Linked DNA regions of Aliamphritea hakodatensis. The main gene of each other region encodes a partner of the protein of the gene in region 2 in a complex. Links are inferred from orthologs where the notes say so. Each region holds a gene or a part of one and is shown on either strand. Other genes may lie near its edges.

What was found.
Region 1: the proteins of lpdA (region 2) and aceF are in contact, whole or in part, in a crystal structure (PDB 1EBD), measured with the Geobacillus stearothermophilus proteins. The link is inferred for Aliamphritea hakodatensis from one-to-one orthologs. Residues at the interface, in WP_049624544.1 of Geobacillus stearothermophilus: Pro340, Ser341, Asp344, Tyr345, Arg403, Asp406, Val408, Glu431, Ala432, Gly433, Asp438; in WP_033016211.1 of Geobacillus stearothermophilus: Ile130, Ala131, Met132, Pro133, Arg136, Arg140, Glu141, Asn155, Arg157.

Annotation. Positions count from the first base shown.
Region 1 is NZ_AP025281.1:1,395,631-1,402,757, forward strand. Bases 2,022-4,986 are described here. They hold aceF (dihydrolipoyllysine-residue acetyltransferase), read left to right. Parts: upstream 2,022-2,508; coding sequence 2,509-4,464; downstream 4,465-4,986. Other genes in these bases: aceE (pyruvate dehydrogenase (acetyl-transferring), homodimeric type), read left to right, coding at 2,022-2,474; PCI15_RS06360 (phosphohexomutase domain-containing protein), read right to left, coding at 4,549-4,986. Also shown: more of aceE, read left to right, coding at 1-2,021; more of PCI15_RS06360, read right to left, coding at 4,987-5,919; PCI15_RS06365 (VanZ family protein), read right to left, coding at 5,933-6,298; PCI15_RS06370 (nucleotide sugar dehydrogenase), read right to left, coding at 6,298-7,127.
Region 2 is NZ_AP025281.1:3,029,790-3,036,818, forward strand. What follows is about bases 1,665-4,531. They hold lpdA (dihydrolipoyl dehydrogenase), read right to left. Parts: upstream 3,886-4,531; coding sequence 2,443-3,885; downstream 1,665-2,442. Other genes in these bases: sucC (ADP-forming succinate--CoA ligase subunit beta), read right to left, coding at 1,665-2,248; odhB (2-oxoglutarate dehydrogenase complex dihydrolipoyllysine-residue succinyltransferase), read right to left, coding at 3,925-4,531. In the rest of the region: PCI15_RS13990 (nucleotidyltransferase family protein), read right to left, coding at 1-113; sucD (succinate--CoA ligase subunit alpha), read right to left, coding at 204-1,079; more of sucC, read right to left, coding at 1,082-1,664; more of odhB, read right to left, coding at 4,532-5,133; PCI15_RS14015 (2-oxoglutarate dehydrogenase E1 component), read right to left, coding at 5,181-7,029. UniProt on the Escherichia coli protein: Lipoamide dehydrogenase is a component of the glycine cleavage system as well as of the alpha-ketoacid dehydrogenase complexes.

The DNA.
Region 1 (7,127 bases), 1.6 Mb from region 2 along the record:
TTGCCCCTAAAGATGAAGCCCGGATGCCGGGTGATCTGTTTATGGAGCGCCGGATCCGTTCTTTTATCCGCTGGAACGCGATGGCAATGGTCATGCGTGCCAACGACAACGATGAAGGTCTTGGTGGCCACATCTCCAGTTTTTCTTCTTCCGCAACGCTTTATGATATCGGCTTTAACTATTTCTTCCGCGGCTCAGAAGGTGAGCAGGAAGGCGATCTGGTCTTTTTCCAGGGCCATATTGCGCCGGGTATCTACTCCCGTGCTTACCTTGAAGGCCGTCTGACAGAAGAGCAGATGGATAACTACCGCCGCGAAGTGGACGGTGTGGGCCTGTCTTCTTATCCACACCCGTGGCTGATGCCTGACTTCTGGCAGTTCCCGACGGTATCGATGGGTCTTGGCCCGATTCAGGCGATTTATCAGGCACACGTGATGCGTTACCTGTCTGCCCGCAGCCTGATTAACCGTGGTGACCGTAAGGTATGGGCATTCCTGGGTGACGGTGAGTGTGATGAGCCGGAATCTCTGGGGGCAATCGCACTGGCCGGCCGTGAACAGCTGGAAAACCTGGTGTTTGTGGTTAACTGTAACCTGCAGCGTCTGGACGGTCCGGTACGGGGTAACGGTAAGATTGTTCAGGAACTGGAAGGTGTATTCCGCGGTGCTGGGTGGAACGTGATTAAGTGCCTGTGGGGCCGTCACTGGGATCCGCTGTTTGAAAATGATACTTCCGGTTTGCTGAAAAAACGGATGGATGAAGTCTGCGACGGTGAACTGCAGAACTATAAGGCTAACGGTGGTGCGTATACCCGTGAGCATTTCTTCGGTAAGTATCCTGAGCTGCTTGAACTGGTTAAGGATATGTCTGATCAGGACATCATGAATCTGAACCGCGGTGGCCACGATCCGTATAAAGTATTCGCCGCTTACCAGCAGGCGATGAACCATAAAGGTCAGCCGACCGTTATTCTGGCGCAGACTGTAAAAGGATACGGTACCGGTAAATCCGGTCAGGCGAAAAACGATACTCACTCCATGAAGAAAGTGGCCATGGATGACCTGATGGACTTCCGTGACAACCACAATATTCCGCTGACGGATGAGCAGCTGAAAGATGTACCTTATTACCGGCCGTCGAAAGAGTCGCCGGAAATGAAGTATATGATGGACCGCCGTAATAAGCTGGGCGGTGTTTACCCGTCCCGCCGGGCAGATTTTGATGCGTTGGAAATTCCGCCTCTGGATACCTTCTCTTCCCAGCTGAAAGAAAGTGGGAAGCGTGAGATGTCCACTCAGATGACCCTGAACCGGGTGCTGAGCACGTTGGTGAAAGACAAGGCTATCGGCGAGCGTATCGTACCGATCGTGCCGGACGAAGCCCGTACCTTCGGTATGGAAGGTATGTTCCGTCAGTTAGGCATTTATACATCAGAAGGCCAGCGTTATGTGCCTCACGATGCTGATCAGATCATGTTCTATAAAGAATCCAAGACCGGTCAGATTCTGGAAGAAGGTATCAACGAAGCCGGTGCAATGAGTGCATGGATGGCGTGTGCAACGTCATACAGCAATAATAACTGCACCATGATCCCGTTCTACATTTACTACTCGATGTTTGGTTTCCAGCGCATCATGGATCTGGCCTGGGCGGCTGGTGATATGCAGGCCCGCGGTTTCCTGATCGGTGCCACGTCTGGCCGTACAACGCTGAACGGTGAAGGTCTGCAGCATCAGGACGGCCACTCCCACCTGATGGCGCAAATGATTCCGAACTGTGTCTCGTATGACCCGACATTCGGTTACGAGCTGACCGTCATTGTTCAGGACGGCCTTAAGCGCATGTTCCAGGACAAAGAGAACAAGTTCTACTACATCACTACGATGAACGAAAACTATGCCCACCCGGCTATGCCGATTGGTGCTGAAGAAGGCATCGTTAAGGGGATGTATCTGCTGCAGGAAGGCAAGCAGGCAGAGAAGAAAGTACAGCTGATGGGCTGCGGCACGATTCTGCGTGAAGTGATTGCAGCGGCGGACATCCTGCGTGATGAGTTTGGCATTGAAGCGGATATCTGGAGCACCACGTCTATCAACGAGGTGCGTCGCGATGCGCAGGCGGTTGCCCGCTGGAACATGCTGCACCCGGCACAGGAACAGCGTACCAGCTACCTGCAAGAGTGTCTGGCGGACCGTCAGGGCCCTGTGATTGCAGCGACCGATTACATGCGTATGTACCCTGAACAGCTGCGTGAATATATGCCGGGTACTTACCGGGTACTGGGAACTGACGGTTATGGCCGTTCAGATACCCGCAATAAGCTGCGTGAATTCTTTGAAGTAAACCGTCACTACGTGACAATTGCTGCCCTGACAGCACTGGCCGACGATGGTCTGATTGAGCGTTCTGTAATTGCCAGTGCGATGCAGAAGTTTGGCATTAACCCAGAAAAACCAGCCCCTTGGACTGTGTAACCCTGGCCAGACGGAAGCAAAAGAGGAAATGACTGTGAGTACTGTGAATATTACGGTTCCTGATTTAAGTGGTGCGGCTGACGTTGATGTAGTCGAAGTGTTTATTAAAGTCGGCGACAAGGTTGAAGAAGGGGATTCACTGATTGCCCTGGAGACCGATAAAGCTTCAATGGAAGTACCTGCGATGCAATCCGGTGTGGTTGTCTCGGTAGCTGTCAGCGAAGGCGATACCATCAACGAAGGCGACGCATTGTGTGTATTTGAAACGGCGGCAGCGGATGCGCCTGCAGAAGACGTTCCGGTTGTTGCTGAGCCTGTAGCAGAAGCGGCACCGGTGGCAACTGCACCGGCAGTGGCGCCTGCTGCGGCGAGCGAAACCGTTCAGGTTGCTGTACCTGATCTGAGCGGTGCCAGCGATGTAGATGTCGTTGAAGTATTTGTAAAAGCGGGCGACAGTGTATCGGAAGGTGATTCTCTGATCGCGTTGGAAACCGATAAAGCCTCGCTTGAAGTACCAGCTCCGCACAGCGGAACAATTGTCAGCATGGCGATCAGTGAAGGCGGCACTGTAAACGAAGGTGACGCACTGTGTGAAATGCAGATTGCAGGCAGTGCGCCTGTTGCTGAGCCGGTAGCCGAAGCACCGGTTTCTGAAGCCCCTGCTGCTCCGGCGCCTGCTGCTGAAATAGCCCCTGTAGTTGCCGGTGGTGTGGAAGATGTGCTGATTCCGGATCTGAGCGGTGCCACTGATGTGGATGTGGTGGAAGTGCTGGTTAAAGATGGCGACACCGTTGCGGAAGGTGATTCCCTGATCGCGCTGGAAACCGATAAGGCGTCCATGGAAGTACCGGCACCTAAGGCGGGTACTGTTAAATCCATGAAGATTAAAGAGGGTGACCAGGTGAATGCCGGTGACCTGCTGATGAGCCTTGAAGTGGCTGCAAGTGCTGCTCCTGTGGCAGCGGCTGCGCCAGCACCGGCTCCGGCGGCAGCTGCACCGGCTGCTTCAAAGCCTGCCGCGCCCGCTGCACAGCCAGCTCAGACCGTTGATAAAACTGAGCTGGAACAGAAGAATAAATCTGTTCATGCCGGCCCTGCGGTCCGTGCCATTGCCCGTGAATTCGGTGTTGATCTGGCGCTGGTTGCCGGTACCGGTTCGCGTAACCGTATCCTTAAGGAAGATGTTCAGGCCTATGTGAAAGCGTCTCTGAAGAAGCTGAAAGAGCAGCCTGCAGCGGCGGTAAGCGGTGGTTCCGGCATTCCGGCTATTCCGGAAATTGATTTCAGCCAGTTTGGTGAAGTCGAGCTGGAAAAACTGAGCAAAATCAAAAAAGTTACCCGCGATAACATGTCGCGTTGCTGGTTGAATATTCCGCATGTGACTCAGTTCGATAAGGCGGATATTACTGACCTGGAAGCGTTCCGTGCCGGTATGAAGGAAGAAGCTGCCCGTGAAGGGGTTAAGCTGACGCCGCTGCCGTTCATGATTAAAGCGATTGCTATGGCGCTGAAAGCGCATCCTAAGTTTAATGCTTCTCTGCATGCTGATGGCGAACATATTGTGTATAAAAAGTATGTGAACATTGGTATGGCGGTGGATACTCCGAATGGCCTGATGGTACCGGTTATCAAAGATGCGGATAAGAAGAGCATCTATGAGCTGTCCCGGGAAGCGGTTGAGCTGGCCGGTAAAGCGAAAGACCGTAAGCTGAAGCCGAATGAGATGCAGGGTGCATGCTTCACGATCTCCAGCCTGGGCGGTATTGGCGGCACCGGCTTTACGCCGATTGTGAATGCCCCTGAGGTGGCGATTCTGGGTGTGTCGAAGGCAGATATCGAGCCGCGCTGGAACGGTAAGGAATTTGAGCCACGTAAGATGTTGCCTTTGTGTCTGTCTTATGACCATCGGGCAATCAACGGCGGTGATGCAGGACGTTTCCTGACGTACCTGAATGCACTGCTAAGTGATGTACGTCGTATGGCGATGTAATCCGGTATTGTTTGGACAAACAATTGTCCGGGTAATAAAAAAGGCGCTGTTTAGCGCCTTTTTTGTATCTGCAGGAGAGTTGGTTTAACGGCGTAACAGGCTGAGCAGTTCAGCTGTTTTATCTTCCATCAGTGTCACATCCCCACGGGTTTCAACGTTAAGGCGCACCACCGGTTCAGTATTAGAGCTGCGCAGATTAAAGCGCCACTGGCCCATATCCAGGCTGATGCCGTCGGTGTGGTCAATGCTGACTGCGTCGTTCTGGTAGTGTTCAAGCACCCGCTGTATCGCGCTGGCCGGGTCTGCCAGTTTACTGTTGATCTCACCCGGCGACGGGTATTTGGCAATCCGGTCATCCACCAGTGCGGAAAGCGGTTGCTGTTTGTCGCTGATCAGTTCAGCAACCAGTAGCCAGGGTATCATTCCGCTGTCGCAGTAGAAGAAATCCCGGAAATAATGATGGGCACTCATTTCACCGCCGTATACGGCATCTTCTTCGCGCATGCGTTCCTTGATGAAGGCGTGCCCTGTTTTGCTCTGAATTGCCCGGCCACCACTGGCTTCAGCGATATCCAGTGTGTTCCAGATTAAGCGGGGGTCGTGGATGACTGCTTCGTCCGGGTGTTTGTTCAGGAAGGCTTCTGCCAGCAGGCCGACGATATAATATCCCTCGATAAAGCGGCCTTTTTCATCAAACAGGAAGCAGCGGTCAAAGTCGCCGTCCCACGCAATCCCCATGTCTGCCTTGTGCTCCAGGACGGCGGCAATGGTGTCGGCTCTGTTTTCCGGCAAAATGGGGTTGGGAATGCCATTAGGAAAGGTGCCGTCAGGCTGGTGGTGCAGCTTGATAAATTCTACCGGCACCTGCAGTTGTTTAAATGTGCGTTCCAGGGCATCAATGGCGGGACCGGCAACACCGTTACCGGCATTGACCACCAGGCGCAACGGTTTCAGTTTACTCAGGTCTGTATAGGTTTGCAGATGTTCAACGTAGGCGCCGCGGGTGTCGACCAGCTGATATCCGCCCCGGGCGGTGGGTTCCGGTTTGGGAAAGGTGTTTTCCCGGGTCAGGCGCTCAATGTCATTCAGGCCGGTGTCACCGCTGATGGGTTTGGAGCCTTTGCGTACCAGCTTCATGCCGTTGTAGTCTTCCGGGTTGTGGCTGGCGGTAACGACAATGCCGCCATCAGTGCCCAGATAAGCAGTTGCAAAGTAAATCTCTTCCGTGCCGCACAGGCCTATATCCAGTACATTCACACCTGAGTCCCGCAGGCCGTTGCTCAGGGCTTCTTTCAGTTCGCTGGTGGAAAGGCGCATATCGCCCCCCACAACAACAGTTTCAGGCTTCAGGAACTGTGCGTAAGCACGGCCTATCCGATAGGCAATATCGGTGTCCAGCTGGGTGCCGAGCTGGCCGCGAATATCATAAGCTTTGAAGCAGGCTAAAGGCGTCATATGGTATCCATAATCATTGGTGTTTTTTAGCGTTTGAAGAGTTGTGCATGCGGATAATGATTCCGGCGATCAGTATACCGGACAGGTTAGCAAACATATCCTGGAGTGAGAAATACCGGGCGGGCAGAAAACTTGCCTGGGCGTATTCAGAGCCGATCGCCAGTAAAATCAGTACCGCCGTAAACGCTTTAGTCAGGTTGGCAGGCAGCGCGTAATATCCGGAGAGGGCGACCAGCAGAAAGCCGGCAACGTGGCCGACCTTATCTGAATGCGGGAACAGTTCCTGAGGCGGTGTACTGCGGAACAGGCCTGCCAGAATGGCTGCGACGCTCAGGACAAAGACCAGTTGAGCAATGCTTCGGAGGTGTCTGGGCTGCATTAACGGCCGATGCCTGTGTAAGTGAATCCCTGATTCTGAAGCATTTCTTTATCGAAGATATTCCGGCCATCAATGATCAGCGGGGTGCGCATTTTTTCCAGCATCAGGTTGTAGTCCGGTGACCAGTATTCCTGCCATTCGGTGACAATCAGCAGGGCATCACTGTTTTCCAGTGCAGCGTAACGGTTATCGCAGAACCGGAGTGAGGGGGTGTTACCGAAATGTTCCCGGAGGTTTTGCAGGGCCTGAGGATCATGCAGTTTGACGGTAACCTGCTGAGCCAGCAGTGCTTCAATAATTTTCAGACTGGGGGCGTTATCTATGCTGGCGGTTTCCGGTTTAAAGGAGCCGCCCCATAACGTCACGGTTTTACCTTTCAGATCACACTGATAATGTTGCCATAACTTCCTGAACAGGAGCTCTTTCTGAACTTCGTTCTCTTTGATAACCGTTGCCAATAGCGACGGGTTACTCTTCTGCTCAAACAGCTCAGAAAACTTACGGGTGTACTCCTGAAAGTTCTGACCGCCAAATCCACAGCCAGGAGACATATAGTGATGACCGATACGGGGGTCTGCACCCATGCCCTGACGGATGACGTCAATATCAACGTTAATCTGGTCGGCCAGGTTGGCGAGTTCATTGATGTAGCCGATCCGGATGGCCAGCATGCCGGTAATAGCAAACTTGGTGAATTCGGCTTCTTTCGGGGCCATTACCTGAATGTTGTCGGCAGACTGGCTGAAAGGGCGCAGCAAAGCATTGGTCTGGAGAATGCTCCATTCCTGATCGGCGCCGATGATCAGTCGTTTCGGCGTTGCAAAATCAT
Region 2 (7,029 bases):
TTATAATCAGGCACAGCATCCAGGTTTTTTTTTCGATAAATTCCGTTATCACAATCAACTCCCCTAGTATCTTTTAAGCACGACCCGAGCAACAAAAGAACATTAGAATCCAAAAATACTAAAACCGGTAACACCTCAAATACCAAACGCAAAAAAGGCAGCCGAAGCTACCTTTTTTTCAGAGCGGAAAACCCGTCAGGAAATTATTCCCAACCGGTTACCTCGCGCAGACCGTCAGCGATCTGTGCCAGAGAGCGAACGGTTTTAACACCAGCCGCTTCCAGTGCTGCAAACTTCTCATCAGCAGTACCTTTACCGCCTGAGATGATTGCACCGGCATGACCCATACGCTTACCTGCAGGTGCAGTAACACCGGCAATGTAAGACACAACAGGCTTAGTCACGTTTGCCTTGATGTATGCAGCCGCTTCTTCTTCAGCAGAACCGCCGATTTCACCAATCATTACGATGGCTTCAGTCTGCGGATCGTTCTGGAACATTTCCAGAATGTCGATGAAGTTAGAACCCGGAATCGGGTCACCACCGATACCTACGCAGGTAGACTGACCAAAACCGGCATCAGTTGTCTGTTTAACCGCTTCATAGGTCAGGGTACCTGAACGGGAAACGATACCGACCTTACCCGGCAGGTGAATGTGACCCGGCATGATACCGATCTTACATTCACCCGGGGTGATAACACCCGGACAGTTAGGGCCGACCAGGCGTACGCCCAGCTCGTCACACTTAACTTTACACTCCAGCATATCCATAACCGGGATGTGCTCAGTGATACATACGATCAGCTCGATACCTGCATTCGCCGCTTCCAGGATAGAATCCTTACAGAATGGCGCCGGTACGTAGATAACAGATGCAGTAGCACCGGTTTCAGCAACCGCTTCGGATACAGTGTTAAACACTGGCAGACCCAGATGCTCAGTACCGCCCTTGCCCGGCGTAACACCGCCGACCATTTTAGTACCGTAGGCAATTGCCTGTTCAGAGTGGAAGGTACCCTGGCCACCGGTGAAACCCTGACAGATCACCTTAGTGTCTTTGTTAATTAAAACCGCCATGATTATTTACCCTCCGCTGCTTTTACCGCTTGCTCAGCAGCGTCTGTCAGACTGGTCGCTGCAATGATATCCAGACCGGATTCAGACAGCAGTTTAGAACCCAGCTCTGCGTTATTACCTTCCAGACGTACCACAACAGGCACCTCTACACCGACTTCTTTAACCGCGCCGATGATACCTTCAGCAATCAGGTCGCAACGTACGATACCACCGAAGATGTTAACCAGAACCGCTTTAACTTTTGAATCTTCCAGAATGATCTTGAACGCTTCGGTAACACGCTCTTTAGTCGCGCCGCCACCTACGTCCAGGAAGTTAGCCGGGAAGCCATCGTGCAGGGAAACGATGTCCATCGTACCCATTGCCAGGCCTGCGCCGTTAACCATGCAGCCGATGCTGCCATCCAGTGCAACGTAGTTCAGATCCCACTCAGCAGCGCGTGCTTCACGCTCGTCTTCCTGGCTCGGATCTTCCATTGCCTGCAGATCTTTGTGACGGTAAACCGCGTTTCCGTCGATCGCTACTTTAGCGTCCAGACAGTGCAGATCACCGGCTTCAGTGATAACCAGCGGGTTGATTTCCAGCAGCGCCAGGTCTTTTTCCTGGAACATTTTCGCCAGACCCATGAAGATCTGAGTAAACTGCTTAATCTGCACACCTTCCAGACCCAGCTTGAATGCCAGCTCACGGCCCTGGTAAGGCTGCGCACCGGTCAGCGGATCAATGGTCGCTTTAAGGATTTTTTCTGGTGTTTCTTCCGCAACTGTCTCAATTTCCACACCACCTTCAGTAGATGCCATGAAAACGATACGACGAGAAGAACGGTCAACTACCGCACCCAGATACAGCTCATTGGCGATATCGGTGCAGTCTTCTACCAGAATTTTAGATACAGGCTGACCATTAGCGTCAGTCTGATAGGTCACCAGGTTTTTACCCAACCACTTAGCGGCAAATTCAGACGCTTCTGCAGGAGAGTCAACCAGCTGTACACCGCCAGCCTTACCACGGCCACCGGCATGCACTTGGGTTTTAACAACCCACTTGCTACCACCAATTTTTTCAGCTGCTTCAGCAGCCGCTTCCGGGGTATCTACAGCGTATCCCTTGGATACCGGCAGACCATATTCGGCAAACAGTTGTTTGCCCTGGTACTCATGAAGATTCATGCTCTAATCCGTCGTTTTTACTTTTGAGGTCTCTGTACTCAATGGGGAGAGGCCACTGATATACAGCCCAAAGGTTGCAAACACCTCAGCTGCTGCAGTAACAGCATGCCGGGTATACACAACGATAATCAACCGGGGTCTCCGGTCGAAATCTAAAACTATAAAGCCCCTGCACAGCGTACAGGGGCTTTTTATTACTTACGCTTGCGGCGGTTTGCCATGTGGATTGCGTGACCATCCACAGCCAGTGCCGCTTCATGCACTGCCTCACTCACGGTTGGGTGAGCAAATACAGTCAGTTGCAGGTCTTCTGCAGTTGAAGAGAATTCCATTGCAATTGCAGCCTGAGCAATCAGCTCAGACGCAATACCACCGACCATATGCACGCCCAGGATGCGGTCAGTTTCAGCGTCAGCAATCATCTTCACAAAACCGTCGGTATCGTTCGCGGCCATGGCACGACCAGACGCTGCAAACGGGAATTTACCTACTTTAATGTCAACACCTTCCGCCTTCAGTTCCTGCTCGGTCTTACCGACCCAGGCCAGTTCAGGATGGGTGTAGATGATGCTTGGAATTACATCGTAGTTCATCTGTGCGTGATGGCCGGCAATGATATCCGCAACCATGATGCCTTCTTCAGATGCTTTGTGCGCCAGCATAGGGCCACGTACTGAGTCACCGATCGCGTATACGCCCGGTGCTTCAGTGCGGCACTGACCGTCAACAAAGATGAAACCACGCTCATCCAGCTTAACGCCGGAATCATCTGCCAGCAGACCGTTAGTCTGAGGACGGCGGCCAACCGCTACGATCAGCTTATCAACAACCAGCTCCTGGTCACCGTTCGCATCGGAGTACTTAACCTTAACTTCTTTACCGTCAATGATTTCAGTACCGGTACAACGTGCGCCCAGTTTAATGTCCAGCTTCTGCTTCTTGAGCAGTTTCTGACCTTCTTTGGCAACGTCCTTATCGGCCATCGCCAGGAAGCTGTCCATCGCCTCAAGTACTGTTACTTCAGTACCCAGACGCGCCCATACGGAACCCATTTCCAGACCGATAACACCGGCACCGATAACACCCAGACGCTTAGGCGTCTCGTCGATGTTCAGGGCACCTTCGTTGTCCAGAATCAGGCCTTCAGTCAGCGGCGCAGGCGGGATCTCAACCGGCACGGACCCGGAAGCCAGGATTACGTTTTCTGCATCATAAACAGTTGCAACACCATCAGCAGCGGTCACTTCAACACGCTTGTTTGCCAGCAGCTTGCCTTTACCGGCCAGCAGCGTCACACCATTCGCCTTGAACAGACCGGCAATACCACCGGTCAGGTTTGAAACGATCTTGTCCTTACGGGCAACCATCGCTTTAACATCCATAGTGACTTCGCCACCAACCTGGATGCCGTGAACATCAGCGTGCTGGGCATTATGAAACTGGTGAGTAGACTCCAGCAGAGCCTTGGAAGGGATACAACCAACATTCAGACAGGTACCACCCAGTAAAGGTGCACCTTTGCCATCGACCCACTTCTCTACACACGCGGTTTTCAGTCCCAGTTGTGCGGCTCGAATCGCAGCTACGTAACCACCAGGGCCAGCACCAATCACGATGACATCAAATTTATCTGACATTTTTACCTACCTTTAAAAATTTCTGTAAGGGGGCTGAGTTTATACGTCTAGCAACATCCGAGCTGGATCTTCTAAGAGATCCTTTATAGTAACCAGGAATTGTACAGCTTCCTTACCATCAATCATACGATGGTCGTATGACAGGGCCAGATACATCATTGGCAGAATTTCTACCTGACCATTGACGGCCATTGGACGTTCCTGAATTTTATGCATGCCCAGGATAGCCGTTTGTGGCGGATTCAGAATTGGCGTAGACATCAGGGAACCGAACACACCACCATTGGTGATGGTGAACGTACCGCCCTGCATGTCATCCATACCCAGCTTACCGTCACGGCCACGCAGACCGAAGTCACGGATAGTGGCTTCAATATTTGCCAGGCTCATCGCATCTGTATCACGCAGTACCGGTACCATCAGACCACGTTCGGTCGATACCGCTACACCGATATCCTGATAACCGTGGTAAACCATATCGTTACCATCGATTGAGGCATTCACTGCAGGGAAACGCTTCAGCGCTTCAGTTGCAGCTTTAACAAAGAAAGACATGAAGCCAAGACGGGTACCGTTGTGGGTTTTCTCGAACAGATCCTTGTACTGCTTACGCAGCTCCATGATCGGCTTCATATTGACTTCATTATAAGTCGTCAGCATGGCAGCATTTTGCTGAGCTTCAACCAGACGCTTAGCAATCGTTGCACGCAGACGCGTCATCGGAACACGCTTCTCAACACGCTCACCGACAGGCACTGTGCCCGGCGCAGCCGCTGATGCAACCGCAGGCGCAGCGGCAGCCGGAGCAGGCGCCGCAGGTTTGTTCTTGATGAAGTTCGCGACATCTTCTTTAGTGATACCGCCATTTTTGCCGGTACCCGGAATCTGAGCAGCGTCCAGACCGTTTTCTTCAATCAGCTTGCGGGCAGCCGGGCCGATCTTATCAGCATCAGTTGCAGCAGGAGCCGCCGCAGCAGGCTCAGCCGCCGCTGCCGGTGCAGCCGCTGCTGCACCTGCTTCGAAAGTCGCCAGCACTTCTTCACTCAGTACTGTATCGCCTTCGCCTTTAATGATGTCTTTAAGCACGCCATCCGCCGGCGCTACCACTTCCAGCACAACTTTGTCAGTTTCAATATCAACAATCAGTTCATCGGTGGAGCAAGCTTCACCAGGCTGCTTGTGCCAGGTAGCCACGGTACCGTCGGCTACGGATTCAGGGAAGGTCGGCGTTTTGATTTCGATAGACATATTCTTTCCTTTCTCAGTGTTACTAACAGGCGTTTTCGTCAGGCCTGTTAGCCATTGATTGCTTCATTAACCAGTTTTTCCTGCTGTTCAAGGTGTACTGAAATGTACCCTACAGCAGGTGCGGCTGCATGTGGCCGGCCTACGCCGCCCAGTTGAATCGAGCTGTTATGACGCGCCAGCGCATGACGCATGTGGTGCTGACTGCAGTACCAGGCGCCCTGATTCATCGGTTCTTCCTGACACCAGATAACGGATTCAAGATTGGTGTAATCCTTGATCGCTTCATACATCTGGTTTTCAGGGAACGGATAAAGCTGTTCAATACGTACAATCGCAACATCGTCTTTTTCCAGCTCCGCACGGCGGTTGTACAGGTCGTAGTAAACCTTGCCGCTGCACAGCACCAGGCGCTTAACCTTCGCCGGATCAAGCTGATCAGTCTCGCTGATAACCGGCTGGAAGCTACCGTTTGCCAGCTCTTCAATACTGGAAACTGCCTGCTTATGACGCAACAGACTCTTCGGCGACATAACCACCAGAGGCTTACGCAACGGACGCACCACCTGACGGCGCAACAGATGGAAAATCTGCGCCGGCGTCGTCGGTACACATACCTGAATGTTGTGTTCAGCACACAACTGCAGGTAACGCTCCAGACGGGCTGATGAGTGCTCAGGCCCCTGCCCTTCAAAGCCATGCGGCAACAGCATGGTCAGGCCGCAGAGACGGGCCCACTTATGCTCACCACTGGTAATAAACTGGTCGATAACTACCTGAGCGCCGTTGGCGAAATCACCAAACTGAGCTTCCCAGATAACCAGCGCGTTCGGCGTCGTCGTGGCATAGCCATACTCAAACGCCAGAACCGCCTCTTCCGACAGGAAAGAATCATGCAGGGTCAGCCGTGGCTGATCCGGTGCAATATTCTGTAACGGCTCGTAAACGGCCGCATCTTTCTGACTGTGTAACACTGCGTGACGGTGGGAGAAAGTTCCGCGCCCCACATCCTGACCGGTCAGACGAACACCGTGACCTTCAGCCAGCACTGACGCGTATGCAAGCATTTCCGCACAGCCCCAGTTAACTGCCATTGCCCCGGCCGCCATTTTCTTACGGTCGTCGTAGATTTTCTGAACCTGACGCTGAACAGAGAAACCTTCAGGCACTTCACAGATCTGCTGACCCAGTGACTGCAAGGTTTTGATATCCACGCTGGTATCACAGTCAAATGACCATTTGTGACCCAGATACGGAGTCCAGTCCACAAACAGTTCTTTATTCGGTTCCAGCACCAGAGAATGGGTAACGTGCTTGCCGTCTTCCAGATTCTTCCGGTAATCCTTCTCCATTTGCTTACTCTGCTCCTGCGTGATGACGCCCTCGTCAATCAGCTGCTGAGCATAAAGTTCACGGGTAGTTTTCTGGGCCTTGATCTTCTGATACATCAGCGGCTGGGTGCCGGACGGCTCATCCGCTTCGTTGTGACCGCGACGGCGGTAACAGACCAGATCAATAACCACATCTTTCTTAAATTCGGTACGGTAATCCACAGCCAGTTGGGTTACAAAGCGTACCGCTTCAGGATCATCACCGTTCACGTGGAAAATCGGTGCCTGTACCATCTTGGCGATATCAGTACAGTACTCAGTGGAACGGGAGTCTTCCTGCTTGTTCGTTGTAAAACCAACCTGGTTGTTTACAACGATATGAATGGTGCCGCCGGTCTTGTAAGCCCGGGTCTGGGACATCTGGAATGTCTCCATAACCACGCCCTGACCTGCAAACGCCTGATCTCCGTGGATGTTAACCGGCACAACCGTGGTGCCCACATCATCATCCCGGCGGTCCTGACGGGCCCGCACTGAACCTTCCACTACCGGTGCGGCAATTTCCAGG